DNA from 3 places in the Brevibacillus sp. 1238 genome. Region 1 is predicted to be linked to each of the others. Evidence: riboswitches for the same ligand, from Rfam matches in the RefSeq annotation. Region 1 holds a riboswitch; each other region holds the start of a gene.
What was found. A riboswitch is a leader RNA that binds a small molecule or an ion and turns the genes downstream of it on or off. The one in region 1 is predicted to bind S-adenosylmethionine.
Positions count from the first base shown of each region.

Region 2: it holds a riboswitch for S-adenosylmethionine, as region 1 does, so the genes downstream of both, M2298_RS07945 (aminotransferase class I/II-fold pyridoxal phosphate-dependent enzyme) here and M2298_RS22935 (homocysteine synthase) in region 1, are expected to answer to the same signal.
Region 3: it holds a riboswitch for S-adenosylmethionine, as region 1 does, so the genes downstream of both, M2298_RS16555 (pyridoxal phosphate-dependent aminotransferase) here and M2298_RS22935 (homocysteine synthase) in region 1, are expected to answer to the same signal.

Region 1 is NZ_JARXWC010000013.1:32,329-42,344, forward strand. Features, by position in the region: gene M2298_RS22890 (MFS transporter) at 69-662, shown strand; gene M2298_RS22895 (MFS transporter) at 807-1,484, shown strand; gene M2298_RS22900 (SDR family oxidoreductase) at 1,585-2,286, opposite strand; gene M2298_RS22905 (aldo/keto reductase) at 2,400-3,272, opposite strand; gene M2298_RS22910 (BrxA/BrxB family bacilliredoxin) at 3,344-3,772, opposite strand; gene rnjA (ribonuclease J1) at 3,861-5,534, opposite strand; gene M2298_RS22920 (YqzG/YhdC family protein) at 5,821-6,159, shown strand; gene M2298_RS22925 (SCO family protein) at 6,162-6,785, opposite strand; gene M2298_RS22930 (rhodanese-like domain-containing protein) at 6,867-7,178, opposite strand; SAM riboswitch class I at 7,741-7,849, shown strand; gene M2298_RS22935 (homocysteine synthase) at 7,940-9,241, shown strand; gene M2298_RS22940 (ArsR/SmtB family transcription factor) at 9,476-10,016, shown strand, end outside.
Region 2 is NZ_JARXWC010000003.1:76,035-86,050, forward strand. Features, by position in the region: gene M2298_RS07915 (glutathione peroxidase) at 1-11, opposite strand, end outside; gene M2298_RS07920 (YlaH-like family protein) at 248-574, shown strand; gene M2298_RS07925 (hypothetical protein) at 584-856, shown strand; gene M2298_RS07930 (hypothetical protein) at 1,086-2,462, shown strand; gene M2298_RS07935 (DUF5665 domain-containing protein) at 2,469-2,777, opposite strand; gene M2298_RS07940 (pyridoxamine 5'-phosphate oxidase family protein) at 2,952-3,407, shown strand; SAM riboswitch class I at 3,496-3,621, shown strand; gene M2298_RS07945 (aminotransferase class I/II-fold pyridoxal phosphate-dependent enzyme) at 3,717-4,880, shown strand; gene M2298_RS07950 (trans-sulfuration enzyme family protein) at 4,877-6,067, shown strand; gene M2298_RS07955 (YhcN/YlaJ family sporulation lipoprotein) at 6,095-6,706, opposite strand; gene M2298_RS07960 (PhoH family protein) at 6,904-8,238, shown strand; gene M2298_RS07965 (DinB family protein) at 8,593-9,072, opposite strand; gene M2298_RS07970 (hypothetical protein) at 9,207-9,653, shown strand; gene M2298_RS07975 (hypothetical protein) at 9,720-10,016, shown strand, end outside.
Region 3 is NZ_JARXWC010000006.1:276,257-286,272, forward strand. Features, by position in the region: gene M2298_RS16535 (2OG-Fe(II) oxygenase) at 1-343, opposite strand, end outside; gene M2298_RS16540 (methylated-DNA--[protein]-cysteine S-methyltransferase) at 336-872, opposite strand; gene moaC (cyclic pyranopterin monophosphate synthase MoaC) at 1,105-1,587, shown strand; gene M2298_RS16550 (MFS transporter) at 1,591-2,871, shown strand; SAM riboswitch class I at 2,968-3,081, shown strand; gene M2298_RS16555 (pyridoxal phosphate-dependent aminotransferase) at 3,166-4,347, shown strand; gene M2298_RS16560 (hypothetical protein) at 4,565-5,035, shown strand; gene M2298_RS16565 (LysR family transcriptional regulator) at 5,073-5,984, opposite strand; gene M2298_RS16570 (extracellular solute-binding protein) at 6,138-7,253, shown strand; gene M2298_RS16575 (ABC transporter permease) at 7,258-8,961, shown strand; gene M2298_RS16580 (ABC transporter ATP-binding protein) at 8,958-10,016, shown strand, end outside.

The sequences.
Region 1 (10,016 bases):
TTAACGTTTACAAAATTTGCAATATTCTTTATACTACCTTCATACTCGTTTCCAAGGGGTGACTTGTCGTGCTTTCTCCATCCGTATTTTTTCAGCGTTACCCGCAGGAAGCCCTGTTTTTTCTCGTTGCAAGCTTTATCAATTCTGCTGGCAGCGCTTTCATGTGGCCGTTGACTACTTTGTACGTACATACGATTCTCCAACGCTCCATGACCGAAGCCGGCTTTGTTTTGATGGTCCAGTCTTTGGCGGGCATTGCCGGGCAATTCGTCGGCGGCTCCCTGTTTCACCGCTTGGGCGCCAAGCGTCTCATCGTGGGAGCGCTGCTTTTTCAAGGATTGATTCAGCTGTCCATTCCGTTCATCAGCAGCTGGCCCGTCTATCTCGTGCTCATGACCTGTTTGGGCTTTACTTTCAACCTTTCTTTTCCGGCGATCCAGGCATTTATTGGCTTTCGCTGGAAGGAGCAGCGCCGAGAGCTGTTTAACATCGTCTACGTAGGCAACAATCTCGGCATGGCGATCGGCACTTCGCTTGCCGGGGTCATCGCTACCTTTTCCTTTCAGTTGACCTTTTTGTTCAACAGTACGAGCACGCTGTTGTTTGCGCTGTTCTTCTTCCTTTTTATGAAACGCTCTTTTCTAAGAAATTGTTGCTTTTAGAAAAGCCGTGAGTTGCTTGATATTTATAGTACCAAGCGAAGCGTGCATTCACGGTAAATGGAAATCCTATAGACTTCCTGATTTTCATTATAGAGCACACGTTTCCACAACAGCAATAGCAACAAAATTTGCGAAAAGAGCCTTATGAAAAATATCTCGCACCAAGAACTGGTTGGCGACCAGGCAAAAGAAAACCGGCGGCAAGGCGAGGCGAAAAATACGTTTGCCCTGCTTCTGCGCTACCAGCTTTACTTGTTCATGGCACTGGGAGCTGCCTGTATTTTCTTTTCCAACATGGTCTGGAACACGGGTGTCGCCCCTTACATTACGGCGCAGGGCATGCCGCTGTCGGCCTTCAGTTGGCTGTGGACGATCAACGGCATCATCATTTTTGCGGGTCAGCCCATCACGTCCTGGATCAAGCACATCCTGCAGCAAAACTTGTCCGCGCAGTTGGTGGCAAGCGCGGTGGCATACGCTCTCGGGTTCGGCTTCATGCTCATGTATCACGGCAGCTACTTTGCTTTTGTCGCCGGCATGATCATTACCACTTTTGGCGAAATGCTGATCTCTCCGACCATCCCGACTTTCATTACGGAAAAGACGGGGGAAAACGCTCCCTTTTACCTGGGAGTCGTCGGGGCGATCACTGCTGTGGGGCGCTTGCTCGGCCCGCTGGCGATGGGCTATATGTACGACCACGGTGGCGTGCAGCCCACGTTGCTTTTGGCCTCCCTCGTTTCGCTTGCTTCCGTCTTCCTCTGTTTGCTCCATGCGTATGTCCAGCGCGAAAAACGAGTCTCGGCGACAAAAGCCAGTTGATTCGTTTACACATAAACAAGCCGCCTGCTTCCAGCTTGGAAAAAGGCGGCTTGTTTGCTATCCAGACCGTTCTCGATTGTCGCTTTCTTCGTAAACCCGGCTACCTCACTGGCGGGCATGTCAACGATTTGCCGTTGTCCTTCGCAGAAAGGCTCATGATGTACGGCACAGCTACACGGCTCCACTCTTGTGCGGATGGGGCTGCCGCCATGTCTTGCGGCGAACACGCTTGCAGCATGGACGTACCGACGCTTCCTCCCGGGTCAAGCGCGACTGCCGCCATCCCCTTCGGCAATTCTTGCGCCAGCGATTGAGTCAGCCCTTCGACTGCGAATTTGGATGCGCAATACGGTGCTACATACGCTTCCCCGACTCGCCCCCAGTACGAGCTGATGTTTACAATCACTCTGCCCTCCGGATTGGGTACCATTTTCGGCAAAAAAGCGCGACAGACGTAAAACACGCCGTTTACATTGACATTCATGACTGTCGTAAATTCTTCTGGCGACAGCTCCATCAGCAGGCTATTGCGATTGATCAGGGAGGCGTTGTTGAGGAGAAGATCCGGTACGCCAAGCTTGCTGCACACTTCCTCTGCCCAGCTTTCCACCCGCTTCCCGTCGGAAACGTCGATCGTCGAAAAATGATGCCTTTTTCCAAACTCGCGATTCAAGTTCCACACTTCTGCCATCGAGCGGCCGCATCCCGCGACGACCCAGCCCGCTTCATGAAACCGCTCCACCATCGCCCTGCCCAATCCCCGGGTCGCCCCTGTAATGACCACCAGCTTGCTTGCAGACACAACAATCACCGCCTTTTATAAACTTATTATATATAATAGTATAGTAAAAGGCGAAAAGGAATCCCCTTCCAGCAAATCAAATCCAGAAGAGGTTCCTTCTCTTTACGGCTCAATCAAAATGGCAATTCGGGCAGCTGATACCATTCGCCAGACATCCATTCGCGGGCTTTCCAGCGCAGGACATCCGGCCGCACGAGTGGCATGATTTGTTGGAAAAGCTCCACGCGTTCGATATCGGTCATCGGCACAAAAGCTTCTGCTGCGGCCAAATCCGCCTCCAGCTCGTCCATTTTGCTCACGCCCAAGATCGCTGTTGCGACAGGCAAACTCCATGTATAGCGCAGCGCCTGCTCCGTCCACGGAGCCAGCTTGCCCAGCCCCATCACCTTCATCCCGATGACGGCCACGCCTTTTTCGACTGCTTGCGGCACGAAATCATGGACAAAGCTGTAGATGAAATGATCCAGAGCAGACAAAGCCACGAGCGCACTGTCAAAAGGAAAACGGCGAATCGCTTCTGCCAGCAAGCGCGGGTCGGTATGTCCGCTAATGCTGATTTTGCGGATCAGTCCCTGCTCTTTGGCTTCCAGCAGAGCTTCCAGAGCGCCGCCTTTGGCAAAAATCGCTTCCAGATCGTGCGGCTGCATGATGTTGTGCATGCGCCACTCGTCGACGTAGTCCGTCTGGAGCCGCTTCAAGCTGCCCTCCAAATCTTTCAAAGCCAAATCGCGGGTGCGTCCTCCCGTCTTGGTCGCGATCCACACGCGGTCGCGCAAGCCTTTTAACCCCAAGCCCACCCGGGTCTCCGACTGCCCGTCGCTGTAGCTCGGAGCTGTATCGAAGTAGTTGACGCCCGCTTCTACTGCGCGGCGAATAATCGCGATTGCCTGCTCTTCGCTGCAATCGTGCTCGTCCACGATCCGCTGCGCACCGAATCCGAGCAAGGAAACTTGATGGGGATCTCGTCCAAATGATCGGGTCTGCATGCTGGTGGTTGCTCCTTTCGGATGTAAAACAAGACGCCCGATTCCGAGCGCCTTGTCATGGTCATTGTTGTTTATTTGTATGTCTCGTAAGCTGTGGTCAGCAGGTTGGAGATGGTTTGCAGATCGTTGTTCTCGATCTGATGGCGCTCGATCATCGTCATGATTTTGCCGTCCTTCATGATCGCAAAAGACGGAGACGACGGCGCATAGCCTTCAAAATACTCGCGGGCTTTTGCCGTAGCTTCTTTATCCTGACCTGCGAATACAGTATAGATGTTGTCTGGCTTGGTGGAATGGCCCAAGGAATGAACCACTGCCGGACGAGCGAGTCCTGCTGCGCAGCCGCATACGGAGTTAACGACTACGAGAGTCAAACCTTTTGCATTCGGCAATGTTTGTTCAACTTCCTCTGCCGTGCGCAGCTCTTGAAATCCGTTGCGGGTCAATTCATCGCGCATCGGTTGAATCACTTGGCTCATATACGCTTCATAAGACATCATGGGGCAACCTCTCCTTTGTATCACGTTTCCATTTACGTATTATTATAACCTGATCGAGCCCTCGCGAGAACGCAGAAGTGCTTTCGTTCTACACTTCCATCAAAATGGTGAGGATCATCGGATTGCGTCCGGTCTTTTCATAAATAAACGGCTTGATTACTTCATTGATCTGGGATTTCAGCTCAGACCATTCCTTGATCTTCTTGTCGAGCGCTTCCTGGAGGCGCTGGCGAACCAGAAGCGTCGCTTCCTGAATGAGCGACTCAGAACCGCGCACATAGACAAAACCGCGGCTGACGATGTCTGGTCCCGTGAGAATCTTGAAGTTTTTCATATCGAGGCTGACGACGACGACCATCAGGCCATCTTCCGCCAAATGCTTGCGGTCGCGCAGAACGATGTTGCCTACGTCTCCGATGCCGCTGCCGTCGATCAGCACGATTCCGGCGTGCACCTTGCTGAGCCATGCCTTTTCACGGTTGCAGTTCAGCACTTCCCCGTTGTCCATGAGGAAAATGTTGCTCTCGTCAATTCCTACTTGCTGCGCCAGCTTGGAGTGCGTCTTCAGCATCCGGTATTCACCGTGAATCGGAATGAAGTATTTCGGACGAATGAAGTTGAGCATGAGTTTCAGTTCTTCGCTGCTTCCGTGTCCAGACGCGTGAATGTCAAACACGTGACTGAGCACGACGTTTGCGCCTGCCCGGTACAGCTTGTCTATCGTCCGGCTGACATTGATCGTGTTGCCCGGAATCGGCGAAGCAGAGATGATCACCGTGTCTTCCGGATAGATCGACACAGTGCGGTGCGATCCGGAAGCAATCCGGGTCAGCGCCGCCATCGGCTCGCCTTGACTTCCCGTGCAAATAATCAGCACCTGATTGTCTGCGTAGTTGTCAATGTGCTTGATATCAATCAGCATACCCTCAGGCATCTGGATGTAGCCCAGTTCTTGTCCAATCAGGAACACTTTTTCCATGCTGCGGCCGATGACCGCGACTTTGCGGTTGCACTGTTCAGCGGCATCTACCACTTGTTGCAGACGATGCACGTTGGACGCGAATGTAGCCAGGATGATGCGACCGCGCGCTTTGCGCACCACATCGAGAATCCCCTCGCCAACTGTGCGCTCTGACATGGTGAAGCCGTAGCGCTCACTGTTTGTACTATCGGAAAGCAAAGCCAAAACGTCGCCACTCGCGCCGAGTTTGGCAATTTTGCCGTACTCTGTGGTCTGTCCGACTGGAGTCATATCAAATTTGAAGTCGCCTGTATGGATAACCATGCCTTCAGGCGTGTGGAGCACAACCCCGAGCGAATCCGGGATGCTGTGATTCGTACGGAAGAAAGTCGCTTTCAGTCGATTGAACGGAATTTCCGTATCTTCCGAGATCGGAATCATCTTCACGTCATTTTGCATGCGATGCTCTTCCAGCTTCGCCTTGACCAAGCCCAGGGTCAGACGACCACCGTAGATCGGCACGTTAATTTGTTTGAAAATATAAGGAATCGCTCCGATGTGATCCTCATGTCCGTGCGTTAACAAAAGTGCTTTAATCTTGTGCTGGTTGTCCACCAAATAGGAAATATCGGGGATGACCAGGTCGATACCGAACATTTCATTTTCGGGGAACTTCACCCCGCAGTCAATGATGATAATTTCATCCTCATACTCGACGCAATACATATTTTTTCCGATCTCGCCGAGGCCGCCCATTGCGAAAATCTTAACGTCGCTCAAACTCTTTCCTCCTAACTTCATCGTGCATGATTTTGGGAACCCGAACCAAGCATGCCATTCTTATTGTAACACAACGCGAGGCGTTCGTTTCATCCTGTCTTGTTAATTCCACACATTCATCTTCGGTCAATATTAGAAAACTGATACGCGGTATCTCCAACTCGAGCAAAAGCTGGGCATCAAGCGACTGCTCCGGCCGCAAGCCCCCTTTTGCACGTGTAAGGATTTTCTACGAATGACCGCTTTAAAAAGACTTCAGACTACATGGCAAGCCCGTTTTCCAACACGAAAAAGGAGAGCCTCCGCCATGCATTCTTCCATGAACATGTTCCTCACGCGCAGCTTTCTCGCTACACTGGCCGCAAGTTTGCTGCTGTTCTTTTTCCAGTATGCCCCAGCAAATGCCCAGCCGCCATATGCCAAATGGGGCAGATTGGCGATGCAGGAAACGATGCAAAAATATCCGCACGCGCAAATCGTAGACTATTTGCATGTCGGGCGCATAGCAAAAACGCCCACCACGTCAGAGGAGACGTTCAAGCTCTTGCTCCAGCAGGGCAATCGCAGGTGGGCGCTTCTTGTGCATATTGAATTTGAAAACCAAACGGAACGAGTCGTGAACATCACGTACGAAGAAACCGTCTGAGTCTAGTCAGCGAGCTGTTCCATTTCTTTCATCATTTGCTCCATGTCCATGTCCGCCGCCATGCCGTAAGCACGGCGCATGTTGCCGTCACCGTCGACGAGGAACATGCGGGCGGTGTGGGCAAAAGAACCGTCAGGCTGCTTCAGTACCGCGATCCCGAAGTCTTTCGTTACTTTTTCCACCGCCTGGGCATCTCCGCGCAAAAACTTCCAGCCGCTTTGATCAGCCTTGAACTTCGCTGCATACTGCTGCAAAACCTCAGCCGTATCAAAGTCGGGGTCGAAGGTGATCGAGACAAACTCAACCTTGTTGCCGAACAGCTTTTTCTCCTTCAACTGATCCTGAAGCTTGGACATGTTGTACGTCGTTGCCGGGCAAATATCAGGGCAATTGGTAAACATGAACTCGACAAGGCGCACCTTGCCTTTGCCTTGCGAGAACGTATAGGAAGTTCCGTCACTGTTGTCCAACGAAAAGTCCGCGATCGGCTTCATCACCGGAATCGGATCTTTTGCCAAGTATTTGTAGCCGAACACACCTACAATCGCAAGGATAATCAAGCCTGCCAGCACCGTAAACCAATGGCGCTGCAACGCTGACCCTTGTTGCTGTGCTCCTTCACTCACGATTTCCTGCCTCCCCTGCACATCTCATGCGCCATCCCGCTTTGCTTGCAGCGGCGAGCAGCGCACATTTTCTCTGTCTTTCTAGACTTCTTTTTCCCCAGGCCATGCCAGCATTCCGCCTACCATATTGGCAGCGTCAAAGCCAAGCTCACACAAATATTCAGTTGCCCGGTGGCTGCGTGCGCCGCTTCGGCACACCATGATGACCGGAATGTCTTTGTCCAGCTCGTCGGTGCGATGCGGCAAAAAGCCGAGCGGAATCAGCTTGGCCTCTTTGATATGGCCTTCGTTCCACTCCTCCACCTCGCGTACATCAATCACCTGAAGCTGTTCTTTTGCCGCGAGCTTTTCCAGCAGCTCTTGTGGTGTAATTTCCTTCACGCCATGGCTCATCGCGTTTTTTCCTCCTATATGTACAATCGTTTAGTCGTTTTCTGCCATTTCCATCATATCATAGGCCCCAGGCGTTTTCTAACGGCGGGAGCTGCGAAAGCGCCGAGATATAGGGGCAATTTTGTGACAGCAAGGCTCGGTTGCTTGCAAGTTCAAAGAATTTACAAAAATGACCATAAAATTATAAAATTACAAGTAAAAAACCATGTCTGCCAGTTCATGAAAAAGAACGCTGATAATTGATGAAGCTTAGCGTGAGGGGGAGTTATTTCTATGATGTATGTCCTTGGAATTTTGGCTGTTTGCACTCTGGCTGCGGTCCTCTTGTATGCCAAAAAAGGAAAACAATCTCGTGAGGCAACTCATTTGGTTTCAGATGAAGGAAACCCTCATACAAACCATGTAAACAGAGCTTACCAGACAGGCTCTCTGGATCTTATGGGCAACAGCATGAACGGGTAAATCTTTAAAATCCACAAAATCCACCCCGATAACTTAATCATTTGATGTTGACAGCGAAGTATGGTTTTTCATACAATTATGACAACAACTGAAAGCTACATTTTCATCAAGAGCGGTGGAGGGACAGGCCCTATGAAACCCGGCAACCAGCAAGCGAGTCTTGCGCGGTGCTAATTCCTGCAGAATCCATAGATTCTGAGAGATGAACGCACACCCGCGCATAGCCGGAGCCTTCTTCTACTCAGGAGAACGCTCCGTTTTTTTATTTCCTTACCCCCATATAAAAAGGAGAGATGATCATGTCTGACCAACAACAATGGAAACCGGAAACGCTCGCCGTACACGGCGGACAGGAGGTAGACCCGGTAACAGGCTCGCGCGCGGTTCCGATCTACCAAACGACTTCCTACGTCTTCCGTGACACGGAGCATGCTGCCAACCTGTTTGCTTTGAAAGAGTTCGGCAACATTTATACGCGCATCATGAATCCGACCCAAGACGCATTTGAAAAGCGCGTCGCTCTGCTCGAAGGCGGCGTAGGTGCGCTGGCAACCTCTTCCGGTCAGGCAGCCATCACCTTCTCGATTTTGAATATTGCGCAAGCGGGCGACGAGATTGTCGCATCCAGCAGCTTGTATGGCGGGACGTACAACCTTTTTGCCCATACGCTGCCACGCCTGGGCATCAAAGTACACTTTGTGGATCAGTCCAATCCGGACAACTTCCGCGCGTTCATCAACGATAATACCAAGGCGCTCTTTTGCGAGACGATCGGCAACCCTCGCATCGACGTGGCCGACTTGCAGGCAATTGCGGACATCGCGCACGAAAACGGCGTGCCGCTGATTGTCGACAATACATTCGCTTCGCCAATCCTGACCCGTCCGTTCGAGCACGGAGCTGACATCGTCGTTCACTCCACGACCAAATTCATCGGCGGACACGGCACGGCGATTGGCGGCATTATCGTAGATTCCGGCAAATTCGACTGGAACAACGGCAAATTCCCTGGTCTGACGACGCCAGACCCAAGCTATCACGGAGTCGTTTATACAGAAGCAGTCGGCCCGCTCGCCTACATCATCAAAGCGCGCGTGCAACTGCAACGCGATATCGGCGCTGCCGTAGCTCCTATCAACTCTTTCCTGTTCCTGCAAGGTCTGGAGACACTCCACCTGCGCATGGAGCGCCACAGCCAAAACGCACTCGCGGTAGCGAAATTCCTCGCCGAGCATCCGGCAGTGGAATGGGTCAGCTACCCAGGTCTTGAAGGCGACGCCAACTACGCACTCGCGCAAAAATATTTGCCAAAAGGCGCTGGCGCCATCCTCACCTTCGGCATCCGCGGCGGCGTGCAAGCAGGCAAAACATTGATCGAATCCGTAAAGCTCTTCTCTCATTTGGCAAACGTAGGCGACTCCAAGTCGCTCGTTATCCATCCGGCGAGCACGACGCACCAGCAAATGAACGAAGCGGAGCAATTAACGGCAGGAGTAACTCCCGGATTGATCCGTCTGTCTGTCGGAACAGAGGCGATCGAAGACATCATCGGCGATTTGAAGCAAGCTTTGGAAGCAGCTGTTGCCGTGAGCAAGGTATAGGTTTTCCTACAACACCATACCTTTTCATTCAAGCGAAAACGAAAAAACCACTCTCGTCAGGGAAGTGGTTTTTTCGTTTTTTTGTGTCTTTCACTGGATAGTCTCAACTAAATCAGCAGAGAAAAAAGAACAGATGCGAAAATCATTGAACTATTCATTCGAAATAACTTGAATTAACAGTTCGAATATTTTAGAATTTGATCTATGAAAAAAATGGGAAAAGGGTGATCCGCTTTGAAAATATGGAACATCGGCAGTGCACGCACCACCTACCAGCTCGACTTCGCTTGCTCACCGCTTTTTGAAGCCGCACTCGGAATCGCCGTCGCCACTTACGATCAGATTCACCACACGCTGGAGCATCCGCCTGAGCACTGGAGCAGCATGCTGAGCGCGCTTCCGCAATCCGTCGAGCTTGAAGTTGATTACGCCAAAAGGCACAACACTTGGAAGACGTTGCTGCAACTGCTCCACCACCAGCCTTTTGCCGATCTCGAATCGTTTTTGCATGTTGTCAGCGAGCTGTCGGCAGAAGAGTTGCGCTACCACGCCCTGCCTTTTTTGGGCCAGGAACGACAGCAAGCACGCGAAAATGCCGCGCAGGGCAGCGCAGCAGACGCCGAGCTTTTGCAAGCAGCATGCCGGGACCACCTCTTTTTTGCAGCGTATATTGCCCATATCACCTCTGTCGATACAAATGAACTGCGCCAGCATCTGCTCACCTTGATGGAAGGCTGGTATCAGACACACATCAAGCCGCAAGAAGCCAGCATCC
Region 2 (10,016 bases), on a different contig from region 1:
TACAAGCTCATTGGATTCCCACCTTTTTGGCATACTTGACTTGTCCATCATAGCATGTTCGCCCAAAAATAGGCAGTAACTGGCGCGTGCCAAAGTGTGTGCCGATCTATTTTGACAAATGAAACGGTTACCTGATAAAGTAAAAAGGATACATAAAAATGTGGAAACAGAATAAGAGGATGCAAAAGAAACAGTCGATTCCCGCATGTGAAACGAGAAATCCTTTTGCGTTACAGGAGAGATCAGGATGGACTGGATACAGCTTGCTTCAACTTACGTACCCGCCAACCCGGATCAGCTCACGGCGTTTGACAGCTTCCGCCTGTGGGCAGACCATAACCGGGCTTGGATCTTGTTTGTGCAATTGATTATCGTGTACTACCTTGGATTTGCAACCCGCATTCGCATGCCGATTTTGAAAACATTGCTTTTGTACATTTTGCTGTTCGCAGGTGCGCTTATTTTTGCCATTCTTGATGTCCAGCTGCCGGTGAAGAGCGCGATGCTGGTTGCCATTGCGATTTTGGTCGTTGTGAAATTGCGCATCAAGCCGGAGCAAACAGAGCGAAAGTGAGGATTTCTCATGAAGCGTGAAGATGCCCTTTTTAACTGGCTGCAAATTCAGGTTGTGGCAGAAGCCCGCCCCGACGATCGGTCTGCGCTCGACACTGCCGCGTTTTTTGCCCAGCTGTTGCTGGAGGATCATGCCATCAGCGAGCTTTCGTACCGGGTGGAAAACGGCTGGTATCATTTGTCGGGCAAGCAGGAAGCGGGTACGGTAGATAACCGCTATCCCGCGGAAGCGGTGGAGAGCCTGCTGGCTGCGATTGAAAACGAGCCGAAATTCAACTGTTGATGAGCGAAACAAAAAGACTCCCGAAGCCTTGGGGACGAATCCGAGGCTTGCGGGAGTCTTTTTTTATTGAGGTGCGGGTGATTAGCCTCAAAACAAACTGGTTCTGCAAGCGGAAAATGGGCCATTAGGAGTGGTTTTCTTCCGGATGCAACTTTTGAAAAAAATGCGCCGTCTGTATGGTTGCCCTGGGCACAGAGGGAATGACTGGCAGAATAGAGGGGGAACAACAATGAAAAAAATCATGACCAGGCCCGTTTTGGCTGTCGTAACAGCGGCGGGACTCATCGGTTGCCTGACACCGCTTCTGGCGGACGCAAGCTCGACAGGAGCAGCCGAAACATCCAAGGTAGTCATGAATGAGCAAGGACAGAAAGCGACCCGATATCAGCTCAAGGAGCTTGTCCAAAGCGATCCGGCTACGCTGAACACGCTCCTGAAAACACAGGCAGACCATCTGTACATTATCGTCGATAAAATTAATTTGAACGTAAAGTTGCAATCGTATATGGAAACGAACAAGGCGGAATGGGAGCGGATTTATCGCGACTACTACAACGACATCTGGCTGGAAGTGCGCAGCCCGAAAGCGGATGAGCAACTGGTCAGCGTGAGCGCCCAGACGAAAAGCGACAAGGTGTACATCAAAGGTCTTGTGACACCGGACGTGACCAAGGTGGTCGTGACCAAGCCGAACGGTGATATCATCGAGACGGTGCCGACCAGCGAGCACTCGTTTACCGTCAGCTTCCCTGCCGTCGGTACGTCCGCCGAGCAGTATGTGACTGTTCAGGCTTTTGCGGGAAGCGTGCTTGCCGACACGGAGAAAGTAAAGCTCGTAGCGCAAACGGAAGAGGACAAAAACAGGCTGCTCCATATGTTCACGGTTTATGACGCGAAAAAAGCAGAGTGGCAAGTCAAAGGGATTGTCAAGCACGGGGCGGAGCGGGTTGTCGTCACGTATAACGGCGTGCGAAAAGAGGCCAGCCTGAAAAAGCTGCTCGATAACGTTGACAGCTTCAGTGTGACTTTCGAGAATCCGACGACGGATGCCAAGAGCAGCAAGGCTGTGATCGAAGTGTATGAGGCCGGGAAAAAGGTGGACGAGGACTCGATTGCGATTGAGCCGAAAAAGACACCGGACAACAATCCGGAAGTAGACTACAGCATTGCGGGCACAGCTGTGCACGACATAAAGAAAAAGCAGATCGAACTGAAAGGTACCGTCAAGGGCTGGGACAAAAAGCAAAAGGCGAAGCTTTTCGCGATTAAACCAGACGGCAAGAAAAAAGAGATCAAGCCCAATGACAAGGGCGAGTACACGCTGGAATTGACGTACAAAGATCGCTCGTACACGGCCAAAGCGATTCAGCTTGAACTGTATGTAAAAGACAAGCTGGTCAAGCAAGCAGACATCGTCCTGAGCACGAAGGTCATCGTCGCGCCGCCTGAGCATGATGAGGATGAGAAGAAGCACAAGCATCCGAATGGCAAAGCGTACGGCTTCTGGAAGAAACACGATGGCAAATGGGACGATGACGATCGGGACGACGATGACCGCGATCGTGACGAAGATGACGACGATCGTGACAAAAAGAAAGACAAGTAGCTGCTGTTACGGCTGTTTGTAAGTCTGGACGTAATCGACCAGTTCGCGGATGTAGTCGCCGAGGATCGGGATCGAGAGAAATTGTGTCAGTAGCGAACCGAGCAGTGCGAGAACGATAGCAGTCCCAATCGTCAAACCAAGACCCCGGGCAAGACCTGCGAGGAAATTGATCCAGAGCAGCTTGCGCGGGGCTGTGTAATTTTGGATGACATCAGCAAGCCGGATATCCTCCAAAAACATGGCGATCTTATCCATGCGCTCGTTCATTTTCCGCACTTCCTGAAGCTCGTGGAGGACTTGATCTATTTTGTGCATGAGCCGATCTGTAGGCGTAGGAGCCACTTGTTTCAACCTCCTTGTTCCTGGAAGCATTGTTTTCTACCAGTTTAGGGAAAAAGCCGACCAGAATCAAGGCGGGGAGGAAAGGTTTGCCTCCGGCTTGCGGGAGGGGTACAATAGACGTACAAAAGTATACGAGGAGGCATCCGAATGGCTGAAACCGTATCCCAAACCTTATCGGAAGAACTGTTCGCGCTCCTGCAAAAAGAGCGCTTTGTGACGTTGGCCACAGTCGATCACGAGACAGGTGCGCCATCCGTCAGTTCCTTGTCCTGGACTTTTGCTGTGAACAGCGGACTCATCCGTTTTGCTGTAGACAGCCGCTCCCGCATTCTCGCCAATATCGCCAAAGAACCGCAGGTCGTGCTGCATTTGATCGGGGCAGGCTCTTCTTTTGCGATCAACGGGCGCGCCGAGCTAAAGGCAGAACGGCTGGAAGGGGTTCCCCTGAAGCTTGCGATGGCGGAGATTGCGATTGACTCTGTCAGAGACGTGATGTTTTACGGTTCGCGCATATCCGTAGAGCCTCAGTACGAAAAGACATACGACAAAAATGCCGCAGCGAAGCTGGACAATCAGGTCATGGACGCCTTGAAAAAAGCGTAGGCGCGGTTGTCACACTCTTGTGGAAAATCTTGTTGACAAGAAACAGCGCTATCCTTTAGTATTAGGTCATTCAAATTGAATAGCAAACTTCTTATCCAGAGAGGCGGAGGGACTGGCCCGATGATGCCCGGCAACCAATCACCTGTATGTTCGTTCATACGGGGAGATAATGGTGCTAATTCCTGCAGAGTTTTTTAACTCTGAAAGATGAGAAGGTCTTGCTTACGGCGACGTAAACAAAGCCTTCTTTCAGAGGAAAGGGGGCTTTTTTCATGCCCCTCGACATCATTGGAGGGAGAGAATTACGGTATGAGACTGGAAACAAAATTGATTCAGGCAGGCGTAGGCAAAGATGAGAAAACGGGTGCGGTGAGCTTCCCCGTCTACTACGCTACCGCTTATCGCCATCCGGCGCTGGGACAGAGCACAGGTTTTGACTATACGCGGACGGCGAATCCTACCCGTTCTGTTTTGGAAGAGACAATCGCTGAGGCAGAGGGAGGCGATGCCGGCTTTGCCTGCGCGTCCGGGATGGCGGCAGTCCATACGGTAATGGGGTTGTTTTCCCAAGGCGATCACCTCATCGTATCGCTCGATTTGTACGGCGGGACGTATCGCTTGTTTGAACAAGTGCTTTCCCGTTACGGGCTTGCTTTTACTTACGTAGATTTGCGCGATCTGGAAGCGGTGAACAAGGCGCTGCGCGCAGAGACGAAAGCGATTTTCGTCGAGACGCCGACCAATCCGCTCATGCAGATTACAAATATTCGTGAAATAACCAGCCTGGCCAAGCAACACGGGCTTTTGACGATTGTAGACAACACGTTCATGACTCCTTATTGTCAACGCCCGCTAGAGCTTGGGGCTGATGTGATTTTGCACAGCGCAACGAAGTATTTGGGCGGACACAACGATGTGCTGGCAGGGTTGATCGTTACAAAGGGCGAGGAGTTGTCGGAAAAAATCCGGTTTTTGCACAATTCGATCGGCGCCGTGCTGGGGCCGCAGGATAGCTGGCTTCTGGTGCGCGGCATGAAAACGTTGGCGCTGCGCATGGACAGACACCAGTCGAATGCGCTCGCGGTAGCGAAAAAGCTGAAAGAACATCCAGCCGTTGCCGAAGTGTTTTATCCCGGACTGGAAGAGCATCCCGGGCATGAGATTCAGGCGAGCCAGGCGAGCGGATACAGCGGCATGGTTTCGTTCCGGGTACGCTCCCAGGAGCAGGTGGGCTTGTTTCTGCAAAATTTGCGCGTCGTCTCCTTTGCGGAAAGTCTTGGCGGGGTAGAGTCGTTGTGTACGTACCCGGCGACACAGACTCACGCAGACATCCCTGAGGAAGTGCGGGCGTATGTCGGCGTGTGCGATCGATTGCTGAGGCTTTCGGTGGGGATTGAACATCCGGATGATTTGATCGCTGATTTGTTTCAAGCGTTGGATGCAAGTCTCGTCGTTGGGGGGGCTGTTCGATGAATTTCGCGACAAAAGTTTTGCATGGCTCCACAGGCATCGATCCGTTTACAGGTGCGTCGTCGGTTCCGATTTACCAGGCTTCCACTTTTCATCAGTTTGATATCGATCAGCCGGGCACATACGATTACGCCCGCTCGGGGAACCCGACGAGACATGCGCTGGAAGAAGCGATCGCCGCACTCGAAGGCGGAGCGCGCGGGTTCGCCTTTTCTTCCGGCATGGCGGCCATTTCCAGTGTGTTCATGCTCTTTTCGGCGGGCGATCATATCGTGGTCGCGGAAGATGTGTACGGCGGCACTTTCCGTTTTCTGACGAGAGTGCTGTCGAGAATGGGAATTTCCGTCACGTTTGTGGATGCGACACAGACGGAAGCGGTGCGCGCGGCGATCACTCCGGCTACCAGAGGGGTCTATCTGGAAACTCCGTCCAATCCGACGTTGAAAGTGACCGATATCGCTGCCGTTTCCGCCATTGCGAAAGAGCATGACCTGCTCGTCATCGTGGACAACACGTTCCTGACGCCGTACTATCAGCGGCCATTGGAGCTGGGGGCGGATATCGTCATCCACAGTGCAACCAAGTTTATCGGCGGCCACAGCGACGTTGTCGCGGGTCTGGCGGTAACCCGCGATGAAGCGCTCGGCGAACAGCTGTACCTCATCCAAAACGGCATGGGAGCCGTTCTCGGCGTTCAGGATTGCTGGCTGGTCATGAGAGGGCTGAAGACGCTCAAAGCGCGTCTGGATGTCAGCACGAAGTCTGCCGGAGTTTTGGCGGAATGGCTTTCTTGCCACCCCGAAGTGAGCCGCGTCTACTATACAGGCTTGGCTGAGCATCCGGGACATCTCGTTCAGCAAAAACAGGCGAGCGGCCACGGCGCCGTATTGTCTTTTGACGTCGGGAGCCGCGAGCGGGCAAAAGCGTTGTTTGACCGCGTAAAGCTGCCGATTGTAGCGGTCAGTCTTGGCGCGGTGGAGACGATTCTCTCGTATCCGGTCATGATGTCGCATGCGGCGATGCCGGCAGAGGAGCGGCAAGCTCGCGGCATTACAGACGGTTTGATCCGGTTGTCCGCAGGTCTGGAAGACGCGGACGATTTGCTGGCAGACTTGAAACAGGCTTTGGAAGCACTGCCGCCATTGCCATCCGCGATTCCAAGCAAAAAAGAGGCATACTCCCGGGTGTAACGACCCGGGGGCTATGCCTCTTTTTTCTTATGGAGTGCCAGTGCGATTTACGTTGATTTTTCCTTGCGGGGTACGCCCATTGTTGTTGATCTGTTGTTGCTGATTTTCCTGCGCCGGTGTTTCTTCGCGCTTTCTGACATCTCGCGGCAGTTGCGGAATGATCCGTCCGACGATGTCGGCCAATTCCTCTGCGAAGCCGGAGATCGGGTGGCCTCTGCGAATGTCTGCCGCCATTTCTTTCAGCCGCTGAACGATGTCCGGGTCGGCTGTTACGACGGCATTGGCCCCCTGCGGGTCTTCTTTCAGCGCTTCTGCCACGGTGTACTTGATGACGCCGACTTCCGGTCGATCCAATTGGGCGTCTACATCGATCCCGACGACGGCGTATTTGCCAATCACGACGGCTGTGGCGCCATTGACTTTTTTCACGCGAGTAGCCAACTGGACGAGACGGTCGGCGGTCGCCTGCGAAGATTGGTTGTAAGCTGGTTCCGGTGCCGTTTGCTGAACGCGCTGGGTATGGGGCGCTTGCTGTTGGTTGGGTTGTGGCGCAGCCTGGTTCGCTTTGTTGCCCGCCATGCACCCTGACAAAACAAGGCTCGCACCCAGGCAACCAATGATGATCCGTTTCACACGCATACTCCCTTTCCCCGTAGTGCCTCCGATCAGGAGGGCAGGTTACCTGTATTTTGTTCCCCTCCGCCCCATTTCATTCTGCCAAGGGTCGTCTATCTCTGTTCGACCGAACATAGACTGTAGTACATCACGTCGCCACAATTGAGCATCCCTCCAAAAATTGCATACCGTATATAAGAAGGGTAATAGGAGGCGAGATTTTGAAGAAAATCTACGTACTGGACACCAACGTACTCCTGCAAGATCCACGGGCGATGTTCTCTTTCGCTGACAACGAAATTGTCATACCCGCAGTGGTGTTGGAAGAAATCGATTCCAAAAAGCGGTACATGGATGAAATTGGCCGCAACGCACGGTACGTATCGCGGCTCTTTGACAGTTTTCGTGAGCTGGGTCATTTGCACAAAGGCATTACCCTGGAGACAGGCGGGCTCTTTCGGGTGGAGCTGAACCATTCTTCGCTCCATCAGTTGCAAAAGCAATTTACGGAAATGACGAACGACAACCGCATTTTGGCGGTCGCACTCAATTTGCAGGAGGAGGAGAACCAATCCCCACAGCCCAGACCCGTCATTTTGGTGAGCAAGGATGCGCTCATGCGTGTGAAGGCAGATGCCTTGAACATTTCAGCGGAAGATTTTCTTTCGGATCGCGTCGTAGGTGAATTTTCCAGCATCTACACCGGCTATCAAAAGATGATGGTAGCCTCGGAGATCATCAAGTCTTACTACGCGACGCGCAAGCTTCATCTGGCTACCTGTTTCCCTCGCTATCGCTTTTATCCGCACCAGTTTCTCGTATTGAAGGACGAGTGCAACCCGTCCATTTCCGCGATTGGAAAAGTAGACCCTGACGGCAAAACTTTGGAAATGCTTGTATCAGATGACGATCCGATTTGGGGCATCCGGGCCCGAAATGTGCAGCAAAGAATGGCGACAGAGCTGTTGCTGCGAGATGATATTCCGCTCGTGACCATGACGGGGAAGGCGGGAACAGGCAAGACGTTGCTGGCTTTGGCTGCGGGGCTGCTGCAGATTGAAGATCAGCAAAAGTACAAAAAGCTGTTGGTAGCAAGACCTATCGTTCCTTTAGGAAAAGACATCGGTTATTTGCCCGGCGAGAAAGAAGAGAAATTGCGGCCGTGGATGCAACCGATTTATGATAATTTGGAATATTTATTCAACACAAAGCGCCCAGGCGATCTCGACAAAATTTTGGCGGGAATGGGCAGCTTGCAAGTAGAAGCGTTGACCTACATTCGCGGCCGCTCCATTCCGGGACAGTTTATCATTATTGACGAAGCGCAAAACCTGACCAAGCACGAAGTAAAAACGATTTTGACCAGGGTAGGCGACGGCTCGAAAATCGTTTTGATGGGCGACCCGGAGCAGATCGACCATCCGTATTTGGACGAAAGCAACAACGGTCTGACTTATGTAGTGGAAGTATTCAAAGACCAGAAGCTGGCCGGGCATATCCGCCTGGAAAAAGGCGAGCGGAGCGTGCTTGCACAACTCGCGGCCGATTTGTTGTAAAAAGCGTGTATGAAAATCGTTTTGCGGACCATACTATAGTTGTCGAGCCCGTCAGATTCATGTAGCAAACGGCGAAATGCCTTGCAGGAGGCGAAGATCCGTGGATAATCATGAATTAGCAATCGACGAAAGTCGAATGGAAATAAGCCGAGTTCTTGGGTAACCTAATCTCTTCAGGGAGGTTGAAGTGCCAAAGAGAATAACCGGTAAAACCCCATAAGCAATCGGGCTCGACAAAGAACCGCTCCCAATCTGGGGGCGGTTTCATTTTTGCTTGGTAAGAGGGCCATAAAAAACGCGAAAAACCGTGGGAATGGTTCCGCGTTTTGCTTTGTTGGCGAATGAGTCAAAAAGTTAAGCGTTGGAATGGGCGATTGCTTTGCGCAAAGCGGAAATGGTGCCGATGTGCATGCCCTCATGGAACAGGGTGAAGACCATCATCTCGCCATACGTGTTCATGACACCTTTGTCACCCAACTGGAACGGTTTGGGCAGCGGGTCATTCAGTTTCGTTTGCAACTGTTCTTTTACCCGGGCGTGCTGCTCCTTCAATTGTGCCGCCAGCTCCTCGATGGATGGCACATCGCCTTGCCAGTCTGCGGGCTTTGTGCCGGGGCTGAACAAAGCGGCATACGACGGAGGACATTTCATTTCGGCTGGTCCGAACAACAAGTAATCCTGCGTGAGCAAGATGTGGCCGATATTCCAGTGAATGTTGTTTTTGAATCCTGCCGGAACAATCTCTGCCTCTTGCTCGGATGTTTTGGACAAGCCTTCAAGAAACATGCCGCGAATCATATCATACTGATTCCATACAAATGAGTAATCCTGCATGACAAAACCACCTTTCATCCATTTCCATTCTTCTCCATGTTACCGTAAAAAAACGATTCAGAAAACAAGCGCTCGCTATTTTTTGCAAGGTTGTCCCGCTGCCTTCATACACATGTAAAAAGGAGGGAGCGCATATGGTCACGTTGGACTCATCCATCGCCTTTTTTGTGTATGTGACGGCTGTTTCCAGTGCGGCGGCAGGTGTGACGGAAGCGTTCAAATCGATTATTCCGTTCTTGTCGACGGACTATGAGCCGAAGGAAGATTGCTGGGAGGATCAAAACCATGCGGCGCGGCTGATGAATTACAAGCGATTTTTCAACCTGCTCATCTCTGTTTTGGCGGCAGGCGTCATTTTTGGCATGCTCGGTCTGGACCCCGCCCTGATCTTGACGGGCGCACAGACGGCGTATGTCGAAGACCCGTGGCAGGTGGGAACGTGGCTGTGGGGCATCGTCGCGGTGTTCGGCTCGCCGTTTTTCGCTTCCGTCCTGAAAATTTTGGAAGGCTTCAAGCAATCGGTCAATCACAATCAGCCACCCAATCGCCCGCGGCAAAAAGTAAGCGGTCCGCGGGAGTGAGCACAACCTGGTTGAACCGTGCTTGCAGCGTGCGGTAAGATAGCAAAAGTACATACCGCAAAGTAGGTGGGCACGTTGAAATGGCAAAATTCATTCCGAATGCTTGGACTGTTTGTACTGCTTGCTTGTATGCTGGCAGCCTGTTCGTCGCAAGCAGGGCCAGCCGGGGCGTTTGATCCGGAAAATCAGCAGGAATATGGCGTCAGCGGGGTTTACCTCGGCCAAAACATCAAGGAAGCGATGGACTTGCTAAAGCCGACCAAAGCCGATTTTATGGACATGATCTCCCGCGAAAGCTATACGGTGGAGAGAATGGCAAAAGGCGAGGGCGAGGCGGTCATGGGCATGCTTTTGATCGATCGC
Region 3 (10,016 bases), on a different contig from region 1:
CGAGAAAATCAGTCAGAGCCGCAGGGAAAGCAGCCGTATGTCCGAGCAGTTGCCCCCAATGATTGGCTACTGGAGCCAGCCGGGGATACAAGCTTGCCCTGAGCTGTTGGACGAGCGGCGGCAGCGGAGCCTGATAGTAGCGATATTCGCCGCTGCCAAAGCGGTAGCGCTCCATCGGGATTGTTTTGCGAAAAAGCGAGTCAGCGGAGTAGCCCGCGATCAACTCCTGACATTCTTCTTCCTTTAATAGGCGCGGGAGAGTGGCGTAGCCTTGTGCATCCAACTCATGAACGATCTGCTCCCAGCTTTGCGCGTCGATTCGATTCGCCAACGTGTCAGACATGGACAGCGCTCCGTTTCACGCTCGTTTTCTCCAGCTTGAGCAGCTCTGTTTTCATGGGGAGGCCGCCGCGATAGCCTGTAAGCTTCCCGTCTTTTCCGACCACCCGATGGCACGGAATCGTCAACAACAACGGATTGGCGCCAATCGCTGCGCCCACTGCCCGGACAGCCGCGCTGTTGTTGATGTGGGCAGCAACGTCGGAGTAAGAGGCCGTCTGTCCGTACGGAATTTGCTGCAACGCCTGCCAAACCGCTTGTTGAAAAGGAGTGCCCGACAGATCGTGGGCGACTGAAAACTGCTGGCGTTCTCCCTGCAAATACTCGATGATCTCTTTGGCGTACGGAGCCAGCCGAGCCGCATCCTGGACGAGAGCGTATCGGGGTTTGCGCCGCGCTGCCCATTGTGCCAATTCGTCAATCGGGTGGTGATTGGAGCCGACGAAAGCAAGTCCCTTCTCTGTTGCTGCGATGTACAGACTCCACTCGCCATGCTCTACTTTTGCCCAGTATATGTGCTGATTTTTGTTCATTTTGTTTGCGCCTCCTTAACAGTTGCCAATGTACGCACAGTATACCTTTGTTTTCGCGATTCCGTACGTTTTCGGCAATAAATCAGCAAGATAGTGAAAGCGGTGCGACATGATTTGCCAAAGACAAATCTCGCGGTGTTCCCATTGCTTTTCGCAAGCGGCGGGAGTAAGGTAGAAGAAGCAAAGTTGTAAGCGGGTTACGGGATCGTACAAATGGAGGACGAACAGGAACATGAGTGATCAACTGACGCATTTTAATGAACAAAACCGTGCACGCATGGTGGATGTTTCGGAAAAAGACATCACCAAGCGGGAGGCCGTAGCGGAAAGCAAAATCGTCATGAAGCCCGAGACGCTTCAGCGTATTCGCGAAGGGCGGGTAGAGAAGGGGGATGTGCTGGCAGTCGCGCAAGTAGCGGGAGTCATGGCTGCGAAAAAGACGTGGGACATCATTCCGATGTGTCATCCGCTTTCCTTGACCGGGATTGATATTCGCTTCACTTTTGAAAACGAGACGACGCTGGGCCTGGAAGCAAGCGTGCGGACGACCGGAAAAACAGGCGTCGAGATGGAAGCTTTGACAGCGGTAAGCGTTGCTGCTCTTACGGTGTACGACATGTGCAAGGCGATGGACAAAGGCATGGTCATCGGGCCGACCTGTCTGTTGAGCAAATCAGGCGGGAAGAACGGCGATTTTCGTCGGGGAGAGAACTAGATCATGAGACAGAAATGGGAATCCTATCCGAGCAGCATTCGTCTTCTGGCGGTTGCTGCCATCATTTTTTCTACGGGTATGGCATGTATATGGCCGCTCGTCACAATTTACATTCACGATTACTTGGGGAAGCCGCTGCCTGTAGCGGGTTTTTTGCTGTTATTGAACCAGGGCGCGTTTTTGATCGGAAGCATCACGGGTGGCATGCTGTTTGACCGCTGGGGAAGAATGCGGACGATCATAATCGGCTCTGTCGGCATTATTTTGATTACAATCGGTCTTGGACTTACGCACGATTTTACCGTGTATACGATCTTGCTGCTGTTAAACGGGCTGTTCTACGGAACGCTGTCTCCTGTCATGAACGCGCTGGCGGTCGTTTTGTGGCCGGAAGGCGGGCGCAAAGGAATCAACATGATTTACGTCGCGTTGAATGCGGGAGTGGCGGCAGGCTCGGCGCTGGGCGGACTTTTGGCGAGCGTATCGTTTTCCTGGACCTTTTTCGGGAACGCACTCACGCAAATGATCGTTCTCGCCATCTTCGTGATCTTTTTGCCGCGCCATCTGAAAGCGGCGGAGAATCGGCCACTGCCTGCTTCGCCAGCGGGCGAGTCGGACACGAGCAAGACCGATGCTGACGGACAGCTTGGCGCACATGGCGCAGGAGAGCTTCAGCCAACGCGAAAAGTGGTTTGGGGAGCCTTGCTGTTTTTGTGCAGCGGCTTGCTGATCAGCTGGATTGTGTACGTGCAATGGACGACGGTGTTGTCGACTTACATGCAATCTTTGGGCATCTCCTTGCGCCAGTACAGCTTGCTGTGGACGCTGAATGGCGGCTTGATCCTGTTTGGTCAACCGCTGATCGCCTGGGTCATTCGCCGCTTTGCTCGCACGCTGAAAGCGCAAATGCTGCTCGGCTCCTACGTCTTTGCCTTGTCGATGCTGATTTTGTCGCAGTCGACCTCCTATGCGGGCTTCGTCGCCGCAATGTTTATCATGACGTTGGGCGAAATGCTCGTCTGGCCAGCCGTTCCTGCCGTAGCCGCACAAATTACGCCAGCAGGACGTGAAGGCTTTATTCAAGGGCTGATCGCGGGAACAGGCTCGGCAGGGCGGATGCTCGGACCGTTGCTCGGCGCGATCATTTTCCAGCACTTCCAGGCGCAAGGGCTTTTGTACATCATGGCAGGGCTTGCGCTCTTGTCCGTGGCGTTTTTCGCCTTCCACACAACGTTTTTGAATCGCCGTCAAAAGGTGGCTGTGCCAACCGCAGAAAAGATGTAGCGAAAAAAGGCGAGCGTCTGCGGGGAAGCATCTTGACACGCCGAGAGCAGGCAATGTAGTATGAAGAAGATTAAAAACAGTATATTCCGTGTGATTTACTTATGAAGAGAGGCGGAGGGACTGGCCCTATGAAGCCCGGCAGCGGATCTGCGCGTGTAGCGATGCAGATGCTGTGCCAATTCCAGCAGGAGCATTCCTGACAGATAAGGACGTGACCAAGCTGATCTCCCCCTTTTTCTGTACGGAAAAAGGGGGTTTTTGCTGTATGGGCGAAAAGAAAGGAACTGAAGAGAAATGCGTATCCAACCTTCCGACATGATTGACCGACTGCCAACCCAATTTTTCGCGACGCTGGTAGCGAAAGTAAATAAAGTCATCGCCAACGGGCACGATGTGATCAACCTGGGGCAGGGAAACCCGGACTTGCCGACTCCTCCCCACATCGTAGAAGCGCTGCAAGCACATACAGCCAACCCGCTTCACCACAAGTACCCGCCTTTTTCCGGCCGACTGGAACTGAAGCAGGCTGTTGCGCACTGGTACAAACAACAATTTGACGTAGACCTTGATCCGGAAGAAGAAGTAGCGGTTTTGTTCGGCAGCAAAACAGGACTGGTGGAAATTTGCCAGGTGCTGATGAACGCAGGCGACGTCGCGCTCGTACCGGACCCGGGCTATCCGGATTACTGGTCGGGTGTGGCGGTCGTCAATGGTCGGATGTCGATGATGCCGCTGACAGCAGAAAATCAGTTTTTGCCGGACTACAGCAAAATTCCGCAAGCCGATTTGGATCGGGCCAAGCTGATGTTTTTGAACTATCCGAATAACCCGACAGCGGTGAATGCGCCGTTTGAATTTTACGAGGAAACGATTCAATTTGCCCGCAAGCATGAGATCGTCGTCTGCCACGACTTTGCCTACGGCGCGATCAGCTACGACGGCAAAAAGCCGGTCAGCTTCATGCAGGTGCCAGGGGCAAAAGAGGTCGGTGTCGAGTTTTACACTTTGTCCAAAACGTACAACATGGCTGGCTGGCGCGTAGGGGCGATGGTCGGCAACCGCGAGCTGGTGAGACTGATCAATTTGATTCAGGATCATTATTTCGTCAGCCTGTTCGGTGCTGTGCAAATGGCCGCGGTAACCGCGATGACCGAATCGCAACAATGCGTTCGGGATTTGGTGGCTGTTTACGAAAGCAGACGCAACGCCTTGTTCTCCAATCTGCACCGCATCGGCTGGCAAGCGCCGCCGTCCCAAGGCTCGTTTTTTGCCTGGCTTCCGGTTCCAGCCGGATTCACTTCCATCGAGTTTTCCGATTTGCTCCTGGAAAAAGCGCATGTCGTCGTTGCTCCCGGTGACGGCTTCGGCCCTACCGGGGAAGGATACGTTCGCGCCGCGCTGTTGTCGAGTGAAGAACGTCTGGCGGAAGCGGTACAGCGCATTGAGAAATTGGGACTGTTTGCCAATATCAAATAGGATGAGAACGGACCGCACTTTCCTGCATGAGAAAGTGCGGTTTTTGTTTGGAAATCAGGGGAATAGCAGGAGATTTTCTGGGTAAAATGTAAGGGCCATGCGTTTTTGGAAACCAAGACAGGCAAGGCGAATAAAAATCATTCTCACCGTTGACAGATAATGATTTTCATTATAGGATGGTAATGATAATTGATCTCAGCAAGAGCGGGAGGGTACTATGCGCTATCAGATTAACGGTTACACGGACATGTATACGGTGATCGCCAACGAGCGGAAGATCGGTGGAGCCATTGAAGCAGCTCAGGTTCGACTGCGCACGGGAGAGATTTTTGCCAATGCGGTTCTCACTCGTTTGGAAATGTCAGGTGCGCATTTTTGCTCGATCGGATTCGTCACAGAAGAAGGCAAGCGGCTGATTGTGCACGTAGATGATATCAGCATGATCGCAGATGCGCGCCATGTAAATGTATGTGAGCTGACCAATGAATGCATGCGTGCAGAGAAATGCGCGGATCGCTTGAAGCGTTTGAAGCGTCTCTGTGAGCTGAACGAAGGAAGCTGTACGCCGACTTTCCAGGAAGAAGCGCTGCTTTTGGCAGAGGACATCGGACTGGATGAAGCACGCGGACACGTAGACTTGTCTTTCTTGCCGCAAGCAGAAAAGGCTCGTGTTGTTCGCATCGCGTAGAATAGCTATTTGATTTACATAATCGCCCCTTTCCCTTTTACAGCGGAGAGGGGCTTTTTGCGTGCGGGCGTTGATGCTGCAAAAACCGGATGAAGCTCTGGACCGGATAAGGCATGATGTCGTCCTGGCGATAGACGAGGCAAATGTGCCGGCGATTGACGTAGCCGGGCAGTTCGCGAACGATCAGTTCACCAGTCTCGCTTTCGCGCACGACGCTGCGATACGGCAGGACACTGACGCCCATGTTGTGTTTGGTCGCTTCCTTGATCGTCTCGATCGCCCCCAGCTCCATGCGCACTTGCCAGCGCAGCTGGTTTTCCTGGGCCCAAAGTTCAGCAAGCTCGCGTGAGGTGGAGCCTGCTTCGTGAATGAGAAACGGCTCGGATTGCAAATCAGTCAGCTCGATCACGTTTTTTTGGGCAAGCGGATTTTGCGGAGCGAGAACGAGGCGCAGCTCGTCGGCAAGCAGCGGAATGACATGCAGACCGTCCTGGGGCTGCATGGACAACGAGACAATCGCCAAATCGATCTCAAAATCGCGCAGCAGCTCCATGAGCGGCCGCGCTTTTTTTACGGTCAAAATCGGCAGGACGTGCGGATGCTCCGCCTGAAATGAAGCCAGATAAGGGGGAAGATAGTAGGTGGCAGGCGTATAGCTCGCCCCGATTTTCAGCGTTCCTCTGCCGCCGTGGCGAAACTCCTCCATGACTTGTCCGGCCTCTGTGAGCAAAGTGGACACTCTGCGGGCATAAGGCAAGAGCGCCGCTCCTGCTTCCGTCAGGCGAAAGTGCCGCGGCTGCTTGTAATACAGCTCCACGCCGAGGTCGCTCTCCAGTTTTTTCAGGTGAAAGCTGACGGTTGGCTGCTTGATATGCAAAGCTTCGGCGGCTTCGGTCAGCGACTTGCATTGAGCGGAAACGGCAAATACGCGCAATTGCTGAATATTCATCGAGTCGATCCCTCCGCCACCAGTATAGATACTCTCTATCGTTCCATCAATAAACATAGACGTTATTTAACACAAGCTTAGCATCTCATTTACTTTCCGCTCACACTAATCGCGTAAAGTTGTCGGTAGGAAAAGAAATGGGAGGGAAACGGAATGAACAAGAAAAATCGCAAGCCAAAATGGTCCGTATTGACGCTGCTCGTCTCAACGTCTTTGCTTTTTGCAGGATGTGGACAAGGCTCCACCACTCCGGCAGCATCAGGTACAGACAAAGCGGGCAATCAGCCGGCAGCATCCACAACAACCGGGAGCGCGCCAACAAAAGAAGACAAGTCGAAGGGAGAGCCGCTCGTCGTCTATCTCAATGACTTCGATGAGATCATCGGCCCGATGTTTGAAAAAGAGACAGGCTACAAAGTCAAACTCGTCTCTGGCAACGGAGCAGAAATCATGTCGCGGATCGAAGCGGAAAAAGGCAATCCGCACTGGGATGTCGTCTGGATGGACGCGATGCCGTCGATTCACAAGCTGGGCAAAGACGGACAACTGCTCGAAGGCTGGACGCCGAATAACGCTGCGGGCTTGACAGACTTTGCGGCGAAGCTCGTTCCAGCGAACAAAACGTACTACCCGACAGGTGCGCATGCAGCGGGTGTCATCATTGCCAATACGAAACAACTCCCGGCAGACAAAGCTCCGAAATCGTGGAACGATCTGGTCAAGCCGGAGTTTCAAAATATGGTCGGCATGGCGGACCCGGCGGTAGCTGCTCCGGCCTATCCGTTTGTCGCCTGGTTTTTCCAGCAGGAGGGCATGGACAAAGGCAAAGCTTACTTCGATCTGCTGCTGCAAAACGGCGCTCGCGTCTACCCGAAAAATCCGAATGTGGCAAAAGCTTTGACAGGGGGCGAGATCAAACTGGCAGCCCTGCAAGAAAGCAATGCCTACACGCTGAAAAACAAAAAAGAGCCTGTTGAAATCATCTGGCCAGAAGAAGGAGCGCCTGCATCTGTGCGCGTAGCCGGGATTCAGAAGGATACGAAAAACGTGGAAGCAGCGAAAGCGTTTATCGACTTCATTCTCGATCCGAAGGTCCAGCAGCAATTGATCGATCAGGGAGAAGAAAGCTACTTCGAGCCGTCCGCAAAAGGAGCCGTTGCCAAAAAAGACCGGGCTGCCAATGCCAAGCTGGTCGTCGCCGATCCAGAGTGGGCTTCCGAGCATGAAGCGGAAATCAAGCAATGGTTTGCCGACAAAGCGGTAAAGTAAAGCGATGAGATTGCTAGGGACATATGGAAACCGAATGGGCTGGCTCGTGCTGGCCATTCTCTTTTTCCTGATTTTATTGCCGCTTGCTGCTGTCATCATTCAAGTGTTGTTGCCCGGTGTCTTTTTCGGGCAGTGGAACACCGGGGATTTATCGCTGCTGCTGGACGTGTTCACTCGGCCGCTCTGGCTGGCTTCCTTGAAAAATTCCTTATACCTTGGCGTAGGAACGACGGTATTTGCGACAGCGCTCGGCTGCGCACTGGCTATCGTCCGTTCGCGCTGGTCGTTTCAAACGGCAAGGCTGCTCGATCTGGCGGTCTGGGTGTTGCTGATTACGCCATCGTTCATTTTGGCGCAAGGCTGGGTGATGTTTGCTGCGGCAGATGGTCTGGCGAACGCCTGGCTGGGCTGGACCTGGATCACAAGTCTCGTCTTTTCGCCAGAAGGTCTGGTTGTGGTGATGTCGCTCAGCAAATTCCCGCTCGCTTACTTGGCGATTGCGAGTGCGCTGGAATGGAAGGTGGACCGATTGGGAGAGGCAGCCAGATTGTGCGGCAGCTCGCTCTGGACGGTCTGGCGCACGGTAGAGCTGCCGTTATTGCTGCCTGCGATTTGTTCCGGGGCGCTGCTCGTGTTCATGGATACGATCGGCGACTTCGGCTTGCCAGCTTCAATTGCTGCTGTCTTCCGTTTTCCGACGCTGCCGTATTCGATTTATTCGGCTCTGTACACGTCGCCCATCCGCTTTGACATGGCGGGAGTGCTGTCGTTTTACCTCGTGCTGCTGATTGTCGCTGCGATGAGCATTCAGTTTTATGTGATGCGCAAGGCGCGGTTTGATGTACTGTCCTCCCGGGCGACCAGACAGGAGCGCAAGACAACAAAGCGGGGCAGCATGTGGCTGAATATCGGCTGCATCAGCTTTTTGCTGGTCGTCATCGGCATTCCGTTCGGGGCGAACCTGCTCATGTCCATCTCGGATACATCGAGCATGGATCAGGGCTTGCAAGGATTGACTCTGCGTCATTACGAAGAGCTGTTTGCCAATGGAGAAGCCTTGCTGGACGGCTTGCTGCATTCGCTTGGCATCGCCGCTACCGCAGGCATTATCGGACTGATCGTCGGATTTTTCGTCGCCTACGTGCTGACGTATTCGCCGTTCAAATACCGCAGGGCTGTCGACGTTATCTCGCTGGTCTCGCTGGCTGTACCTGGCGTTGTTCTCGGCATTGGCTATATTTTTGTCTGGAATCAGCGTTGGCTCGAACCGATCGGCTTGTTGCTGTACGGAACGCCGTGGATTCTCGCGCTGGCAAGTGTGGCAGGTGCCATCCCGATCATTACGCGGGTCATTGTCGGCGCGATGGCAAAAGTGCCAGGGCAGCTGCTGGCAGCTGCGCAAATGCAGGGAGCAAGCTTCGTCCAGCGCGTGAGGTGGATTTTGCTGCCGTTGATCCGCGGGGCGCTCGTCGCAGCAGGCTTGTCCGCTTTTGGCAGCAGTGTGTTTGATTTGGCGGCGACTTCGATTTTGTTCCCGCCTGATTTTATGACCTTGCCCGTCTTTATCAACAAGGCGTTTGAAGATCTGAAATTCGCTTACGCGGCGGCTTCGACCTTGATGGGCGGCGGTTTGGTCGTCCTGATCATCGTCATTGTCGAGCTGTTGTTTCAGCCGAAAAAATGGAAAGCTGGGAGAGATCATGCTTGAATCCGATACTGGAAGTTCGCGGAGTACACAAATCGTTTGGCAACTATGCTGCCCTGCGCGGAATTGATTTGTCCGTCCAAAAGGGAGAAATCATCAGCGTCCTGGGACCATCCGGCTGCGGGAAGTCGACTTTGTTGCAAGTCATTGCCGGGCTGACGCAGCCAGATGCGGGAGAAGTGCAACTGCGAGGTGCGCAGGTCGCTTCGCCTACGCGACTGGTGCCCCCGGAAAAGCGCAATATCAACATGGTGTTTCAAGACTACGCCCTGTGGCCGCACATGACGGTCTACGAGAACATCGCTTATGGATTGCAGCGCAAAAAAGCGAAAGCGGATTACATAAAGGCCAAGATTGCCGAGCTTGTCAGCTTGCTGCGTCTCGAAGGACTGGAGCAACGCCTGCCGCCCCAGCTTTCAGGAGGCCAACAGCAGCGTGTGGCGATTGCTCGCGCGCTTGCCACAGAGCCGGATTTGCTTTTGCTGGATGAGCCGCTATCCAATCTCGACATGCGGCTGCGCATCCGCATGCGCACGGAAATGGCTTACTTGTTCCGCCGTCTGGGAACAACCGTCTTTCATGTGACACACGATCCGGATGAAGCGTTTGCCATGGCAGATCGGCTGGTCATCATGAGAGCGGGGGCGATCGATCAGATGGGAGCGCCGCAAGATTGCTACGAGCAGCCAGCGACACGCTCTGCCGCATCTTTGCTGGGGGCCGGCAATCAGCTGACGGGCACGTTGCGCAAGGCAGCTGGCCGCGACATCGCGCTCATCGGAGAAGCGCTCGTCGAGGGTACAATACCCGCCGCAAAAGGAAGCGGGGATAGCGCTCATGTCCAGTCGGCGCTTGCAGACGGCGAGCAGATTGACCTTTTGTTTCGTCCCGAAGAAGCAGAGTGGGCGCAGCAGCCGGAGGCAAACAGTTTGCCTGTTCGCGTCGTGCACAGCACATACGAGGGCAATCGCTGGCGCATCCTCGGTGAAATCGGCGGAGGACAGACTTTGGCCTTTTTTCACGCGGAGCGACTGGAAAATACGGAACGGGGATACGTC